DNA from 3 places in the Lysinibacillus sp. G4S2 genome. Region 3 is predicted to be linked to each of the others. Evidence: a T-box and tRNA genes for the amino acid it is inferred to sense, from the RefSeq annotation. Region 3 holds a T-box; the other regions hold tRNA genes.

Region 1 (2,225 bases), 2.5 Mb from region 3:
CTTCTTTCAGCAAATGTCTTTTGTAGCGAAAGCAAAGCGTTAGCTACAAGTATTATTTTTAGCGAAAGCAAGCGTCATAAGATTATTTTATATGCTTTAGTCATCTACAAGCATAAGAAAAAGCATGTTACACGAATGTGCAACATGCTTGATGACCCCTACGGGATTCGAACCCGTGTTACCGCCGTGAAAGGGCGGTGTCTTAACCACTTGACCAAGGGGCCGTGGCTCCGAAGGCAGGACTCGAACCTGCGACAACCTGATTAACAGTCAGGTGCTACTACCAACTGAGCTACTTCGGAATAATGGTGGGCCTAAATGGACTCGAACCATCGACCTCACGCTTATCAGGCGTGCGCTCTAACCAGCTGAGCTATAGGCCCATTATTTTTGGAGCGGGTGATGAGAATCGAACTCACGACATCAGCTTGGAAGGCTGAGGTTTTACCATTAAACTACACCCGCATATGGTGGGTCAGGACGGAATCGAACCGCCGACACTTAGAGCTTCAATCTAATGCTCTACCAACTGAGCTACTGACCCGAAAATGGAGGAGGTAGAGGGATTCGAACCCCCGCGCGGTGTTACCCGCCTGTCGGTTTTCAAGACCGATCCCTTCAGCCAGACTTGGGTATACCTCCAAAATATTTAAAAATGGTGGAGCCTAGCGGGATCGAACCGCTGACCTCCTGCGTGCAAGGCAGGCGCTCTCCCAGCTGAGCTAAGGCCCCAAAATTTAAGAAAAACTGGTCGGAATGACAGGATTCGAACCTACGACCCCTTGGTCCCAAACCAAGTGCTCTACCAAGCTGAGCTACATTCCGTTACTGTTAGATTTATGGCGCGCCCGACAGGAGTCGAACCCATAACCTTCTGATCCGTAGTCAGACGCTCTATCCAATTGAGCTACGGGCGCATAATTTTTATAAAAACTTGATGAGCCATGAAGGACTCGAACCTTCGACCCTCTGATTAAAAGTCAGATGCTCTACCAACTGAGCTAATGGCTCATATTAAGAAATGAATGGCTGGGGTACTAGGATTCGAACCTAGGCATGACGGAATCAAAATCCGTTGCCTTACCGCTTGGCTATACCCCAATTGTTAAAATGGGGCGACTGATGGGAATCGAACCCACGAATGCCGGAACCACAATCCGGTGCGTTAACCACTTCGCCACAATCGCCACTATATGTAATCACAGCAGTTCTTGATAACGAGTACCTCGAAACCTGGCAGGGGCAGTAGGAATCGAACCCACACCAAAGGTTTTGGAGACCTCTATTCTACCGTTGAACTATGCCCCTAAAAATGGTGGAGGGGGACGGATTCGAACCGCCGAACCCTAAGGAGCGGATTTACAGTCCGCCGCGTTTAGCCACTTCGCTACCCCTCCAAGGGATGGTGCCGGCGATAGGAGTCGAACCCACGACCTACTGATTACAAGTCAGTTGCTCTACCAACTGAGCTACACCGGCAAAAAAAAAAAAATGGCGGTCCCGACCGGGATCGAACCGGCGATCTCCTGCGTGACAGGCAGGCATGTTAACCGCTACACCACGGGACCATAATGGTGGAGGATGACGGGCTCGAACCGCCGACCCCCTGCTTGTAAGGCAGGTGCTCTCCCAGCTGAGCTAATCCTCCTGGGTATAATGCCTAGCGACGTCCTACTCTCACAGGGGGAAGCCCCCAACTACCATCGGCGCTAAAGAGCTTAACTTCCGTGTTCGGTATGGGAACGGGTGTGACCTCTTTGCCATCATCACTAGACATATGAAAGAAATTATTCTTTCAAAACTGGATAAACGTGCATTGAATGTTTCAAACATTGTGGTTAAGTCCTCGATCGATTAGTATTCGTCAGCTCCATGTGTCACCACACTTCCACCTCGAACCTATCTACCTCATCGTCTTTGAGGGATCTTACTTACTTGCGTAATGGGAAATCTCATCTTGAGGGGGGCTTCATGCTTAGATGCTTTCAGCACTTATCCCGTCCACACATAGCTACCCAGCGATGCCTTTGGCAAGACAACTGGTACACCAGCGGTGTGTCCATCCCGGTCCTCTCGTACTAAGGACAGCTCCTCTCAAATTTCCTACGCCCACGACGGATAGGGACCGAACTGTCTCACGACGTTCTGAACCCAGCTCGCGTACCGCTTTAATGGGCGAACAGCCCAACCCTTGGGACCGACTACAGCCCCAGGATGCGATGAGC
Region 2 (2,225 bases), 1.6 Mb from region 3:
CAGGGGCGCCTCTTCAGCCTCTTGAGTACTTCCCCAAATAAAAAATGGCTCCGAAGGCAGGACTCGAACCTGCGACAACCTGATTAACAGTCAGGTGCTACTACCAACTGAGCTACTTCGGAATAATGGTGGGCCTAAATGGACTCCGAACCATCGACCTCACGCTTATCAGGCGTGCGCTCTAACCAGCTGAGCTATAGGCCCTTGGAGCGGGTGATGAGAATCGAACTCACGACATCAGCTTGGAAGGCTGAGGTTTTACCATTAAACTACACCCGCAAATATGGTGGGTCAGGACGGAATCGAACCGCCGACACTTAGAGCTTCAATCTAATGCTCTACCAACTGAGCTACTGACCCATATTATCATGCTAAGCTTTCTACACTCTTTTGCTTCTCATGTATTTCTTTTAAAAATGGCGGTCCCGACCGGGATCGAACCGGCGATCTCCTGCGTGACAGGCAGGCATGTTAACCGCTACACCACGGGACCTTTTGGTTGCGGGGGCCGGATTTGAACCAACGACCTTCGGGTTATGAGCCCGACGAGCTACCACTGCTCCACCCCGCGTTAACAATATTCTTTTCGAGTTTTTTAAACACCATTTATAGAAATAAAACTGGAGGAGGTAGAGGGATTCGAACCCCGCGCGGTGTTACCCGCCTGTCGGTTTTCAAGACCGATCCCTTCAGCCAGACTTGGGTATACCTCCGTAACAATATATAAATGGTGGACCTTGCAGGACTCGAACCTGCGACCGGACGGTTATGAGCCGTCTGCTCTAACCAACTGAGCTAAAGGTCCTTTAAGATGGCGGCAGAGGGGATCGAACCCCGACCTTACGGGTATGAACCGTACGCTCTAGCCAGCCGAGCTACGCCGCCAGGATCTTTATACTGGTTATCTTTTGGTGGAGCCTAGCGGGATCGAACCGCTGACCTCCTGCGTGCAAGGCAGGCGCTCTCCCAGCTGAGCTAAGGCCCCAAAGAATGGTCGGAATGACAGGATTCGAACCTACGACCCCTTGGTCCCAAACCAAGTGCTCTACCAAGCTGAGCTACATTCCGATAAACAAATATTTATATGGCGCGCCCGACAGGAGTCGAACCCATAACCTTCTGATCCGTAGTCAGACGCTCTATCCAATTGAGCTACGGGCGCTAATTATTAAAAAATGGTGCCGAGGGCCGGAATCGAACCGGCACGGTAGTCACCTACCGCAGGATTTTAAGTCCTGTGCGTCTGCCAGTTCCGCCACCCCGGCACATTTGGAGCGGAAGACGAGGTTCGAACTCGCGACCCCACCTTGGCAAGGTGGTGTTCTACCACTGAACTACTTCCGCATGTGCATAAGATTTATTTATCCTGGCAATTATGAAATTCTGAAAAATGGTGCGGGTGAAGGAGTCGAACCCCCACGCCTTGCGGCGCTAGATCCTAAGTCTAGTGCGTCTGCCAATTCCGCCACACCCGCATATTTTGTTGGCAATTTAAATGGTGAGCCATGAAGGACTCGAACCTTCGACCCTCTGATTAAAAGTCAGATGCTTCTACCAACTGAGCTAATGGCTCAAAACTATGGTGCCGGCTATAGGAATCGAACCCACGACCTACTGATTACAAGTCAGTTGCTCTACCTGCTGAGCTAAACCGGCAAATGGTGGAGGATGACGGGCTCGAACCGCCGACCCCTGCTTGTAAGGCAGGTGCTCTCCCAGCTGAGCTAATCCTCCTGGGTATAATGCCTAGCGACGTCCTACTCTCACAGGGGAAGCCCCCAACTACCATCGGCGCTAAAGAGCTTAACTTCCGTGTTCGGTATGGGAACGGGTGTGACCTCTTTGCCATCATCACTAGACTATTGTCGACCTTCAATACACGGCGTATTACTGCATCAGCTTCTCTCGCTTAATCGGTCACGTACGGAGGTACGCTCTCTCATTCACTCGTTTGCTTCCTTGTACTACTCGTATCTTGAAACTCTTATGTATTTCGTTTTGAAGTTTATTACCTGTCCTTCAAGACAAGAATTATTGTATAACGTTTTTTCGCATTGTGCAATGCTTTTTTATAAAAAAAAGAAATTATTACTTTTTAGAGAGATTTTTAGTTATATAAGAGAAATTATCACTCTGCTAATCATTATAACACAATTGTTTAATTTAAAGAAAACAATTAATTTATCATATTAAATTATAGGTTTTCATCTCTATTCTCAATCTTC
Region 3 (2,225 bases):
ATTATTTACAAGAACGGACTTCAAATCAAGCAGTTTTTCTTCTTGAAAAAGATATGATACATACATATGTACCTTATTTACTTTTACCGTACAATAAATCTATTAAAGTTATTGAGCCAATAAGTCTTAAGAAAAGACTTATTGAAGTTCTGTCGGAATTAATAAAATTTCATCAAGTATGATAACTTCCCTGACGTTAACTGTCAGGGAAGTTATTTTATAATAGCTATATTAATTGTGATTGGAGTGTTATTGGATGCAAACAAAAAAAGTTTTTCTATATGTATTTAATACAATGTCGGACTGGGAATATGGATATTTAATTGCTGAACTAAACTCAGGAAGATATTTCAAAAAAGATTTAGTGCCTTTAAAAGTAATTACAGTAGGGGCTAATAAAGAAATGATTACTACTATGGGAGGACTGAGCATAAAACCAGATATTTCCCTAGATGAATGTACTCTTGAGAGTAAAGATCTTTTAATTTTACCTGGAGGGACTACTTGGGGAGAAGTTATTCATCAACCAATCATGAAAAAAGTTGGCGAAGCCTTAAAGCTCGGCACTAATGTTGCTGCAATTTGTGGTGCAACTGAGGCTCTTGCGAATATGGGATACTTAGATTCTAGAAAACACACAAGCAATGACTTAGAGTATATTAAAATGGTCTGCCCAAATTATAAAGGCGAAAAATATTATGAGATGAGACCTGCAGTATCTGGTGAGAATTTGGTTACTGCATCAGGAGTAGCTCCTCTGGAATTTGCGATGGAAGTACTGAAAAAATTAGATGTATTTGCACCAGATACATTACATTCATGGTATAACCTAAATAAGACTCATAAACCTGAATACTTCTTCCAGTTAATGAATTCAATAAATAGATGAGCTAAAAAAATCAATTTAGCAGATTTATATTAGTTTAAATAATTACCATGCTCTAGACAATGTCAAAGCATGGTTTTTGAATATAACTTAAAAATGCTTACGGAGTAATGAAAAAGCCCAATTTCTCTATTAATTAACGCTGAATTTTGACTAGTTAGAAGCAATTTTGTCTACAAGGAATAAAAACAATTTTCTGATATTTCCCGAAAAATAATTGATATTATTTAACTGTTTTGCTAAAGTTATATAAAATATCAATTGATGATGTGGCCAAGTAACTAAGAATTGTGAAACAGAGAGTATAGCGTTCGCTGAGAGCTATATCACCGCTTCTTATCTGAAACCTACCACGGAGATGTTATGCAAAACATAACCGAGTCGTTTTCGTTACAAAACGTTTGAGGGTTTTAAGTTTTTCTTAAAACTAAATTCAAGGTGGTACCACGTTTATTCGGCACAAAGACGTCCTTATGTTAGGGACAGCTTTGTGCTTTTTATTTTCTGTAGAAACGGAGGAAAGAACATGACAACACAACAAAATGATTTTTCAAAATGGTACATTGAAACAATCCAAAAGGCAGATTTAATGGATTATACTCCGGTCCGCGGCTGTATCGCATTTAAACCAGACGGCTATGAAATTTGGGAACATATTCAGGAAGAAATGGACCGCCGTTTTAAAGAGACAGGTCACCGCAACGCTTATTTCCCTATGTTAATCCCTGAATCCTTCTTCCAAAAGGAAAAAGATCATATCGAAGGCTTCTCACCTGAACTTCCTTGGGTAACAGAGGCAGCTGGCGAAAAATTAGAAGAACGTTTAGCACTTCGTCCGACATCCGAAACGATGATTGGACATTTATATTCTAATTGGATCAAAAGTTACCGTGATTTGCCGGTCTTAATTAATCAATGGGCCAATGTTTTTCGCTGGGAAAAGAAAACACTTCCGTTCATTCGAACATCTGAATTTTTGTGGCAAGAGGGCCATACAGCGCATGTTGATGAAGAAGATGCACGTAAAGAAACAATGCAAATGTTAACGATTTATAAAGAGGTAGTTGAAGATTTACTTGCAATCCCTGTCTATGATGGACAAAAAACACCTTCTGAGCGTTTTGCAGGCGCAGTTGATACATTTTCTATCGAAGCAATGATGAAAAATGGAAAGGCCGTACAAGCTGGTACTTCTCACTATTTAGGGACAAAATTCGCTGAAGCCTTTGATATAAAATATTTAAATAAAGCCAATCAGCATGAACATGTACACACAACTTCTTGGGGGACTTCCACACGCTTAATTGGTTCTGTCATTATGGTTCACGGTGATGAACAG

Evidence for each region. A T-box is a leader RNA that pairs with one kind of tRNA and senses whether it is charged. The one in region 3 lies ahead of proS (proline--tRNA ligase), so its partner is inferred to be a tRNA-Pro.
Region 1: it encodes a tRNA-Pro, which carries the amino acid that the T-box ahead of proS (proline--tRNA ligase) is inferred to sense. The anticodon was not compared.
Region 2: it encodes a tRNA-Pro, which carries the amino acid that the T-box ahead of proS (proline--tRNA ligase) is inferred to sense. The anticodon was not compared.

The regions. Positions count from the first base shown of each region.
Region 1 covers NZ_JAUCFJ010000002.1:253,149-255,373, reverse strand. The annotation lists tRNA gene QUF91_RS01590 (tRNA-Glu) at 153-224, opposite strand; tRNA gene QUF91_RS01585 (tRNA-Asn) at 226-302, opposite strand; tRNA gene QUF91_RS01580 (tRNA-Ile) at 307-383, opposite strand; tRNA gene QUF91_RS01575 (tRNA-Gly) at 392-465, opposite strand; tRNA gene QUF91_RS01570 (tRNA-Phe) at 469-544, opposite strand; tRNA gene QUF91_RS01565 (tRNA-Ser) at 550-642, opposite strand; tRNA gene QUF91_RS01560 (tRNA-Ala) at 657-732, opposite strand; tRNA gene QUF91_RS01555 (tRNA-Pro) at 749-825, opposite strand; tRNA gene QUF91_RS01550 (tRNA-Arg) at 841-917, opposite strand; tRNA gene QUF91_RS01545 (tRNA-Lys) at 939-1,011, opposite strand; tRNA gene QUF91_RS01540 (tRNA-Gln) at 1,027-1,101, opposite strand; tRNA gene QUF91_RS01535 (tRNA-His) at 1,112-1,187, opposite strand; tRNA gene QUF91_RS01530 (tRNA-Trp) at 1,235-1,308, opposite strand; tRNA gene QUF91_RS01525 (tRNA-Tyr) at 1,314-1,397, opposite strand; tRNA gene QUF91_RS01520 (tRNA-Thr) at 1,404-1,479, opposite strand; tRNA gene QUF91_RS01515 (tRNA-Asp) at 1,493-1,568, opposite strand; tRNA gene QUF91_RS01510 (tRNA-Val) at 1,573-1,648, opposite strand; rRNA gene rrf (5S ribosomal RNA) at 1,659-1,774, opposite strand; rRNA gene QUF91_RS01500 (23S ribosomal RNA) at 1,835-2,225, opposite strand, start outside.
Region 2 covers NZ_JAUCFJ010000002.1:4,271,871-4,274,095, forward strand. The annotation lists tRNA gene QUF91_RS21595 (tRNA-Ser) at 1-35, opposite strand, end outside; tRNA gene QUF91_RS21600 (tRNA-Asn) at 46-122, opposite strand; tRNA gene QUF91_RS21605 (tRNA-Ile) at 127-204, opposite strand; tRNA gene QUF91_RS21610 (tRNA-Gly) at 206-279, opposite strand; tRNA gene QUF91_RS21615 (tRNA-Phe) at 285-360, opposite strand; tRNA gene QUF91_RS21620 (tRNA-Asp) at 418-493, opposite strand; tRNA gene QUF91_RS21625 (tRNA-Met) at 497-571, opposite strand; tRNA gene QUF91_RS21630 (tRNA-Ser) at 622-713, opposite strand; tRNA gene QUF91_RS21635 (tRNA-Ile) at 729-805, opposite strand; tRNA gene QUF91_RS21640 (tRNA-Met) at 813-885, opposite strand; tRNA gene QUF91_RS21645 (tRNA-Ala) at 910-985, opposite strand; tRNA gene QUF91_RS21650 (tRNA-Pro) at 992-1,068, opposite strand; tRNA gene QUF91_RS21655 (tRNA-Arg) at 1,086-1,162, opposite strand; tRNA gene QUF91_RS21660 (tRNA-Leu) at 1,177-1,265, opposite strand; tRNA gene QUF91_RS21665 (tRNA-Gly) at 1,271-1,344, opposite strand; tRNA gene QUF91_RS21670 (tRNA-Leu) at 1,392-1,475, opposite strand; tRNA gene QUF91_RS21675 (tRNA-Lys) at 1,497-1,573, opposite strand; tRNA gene QUF91_RS21680 (tRNA-Thr) at 1,581-1,656, opposite strand; tRNA gene QUF91_RS21685 (tRNA-Val) at 1,660-1,734, opposite strand; rRNA gene rrf (5S ribosomal RNA) at 1,745-1,859, opposite strand.
Region 3 covers NZ_JAUCFJ010000002.1:2,711,242-2,713,466, forward strand. The annotation lists gene QUF91_RS13995 (helix-turn-helix transcriptional regulator) at 1-182, shown strand, start outside; gene QUF91_RS14000 (type 1 glutamine amidotransferase family protein) at 257-889, shown strand; T-box leader at 1,142-1,362, shown strand; gene proS (proline--tRNA ligase) at 1,413-2,225, shown strand, end outside.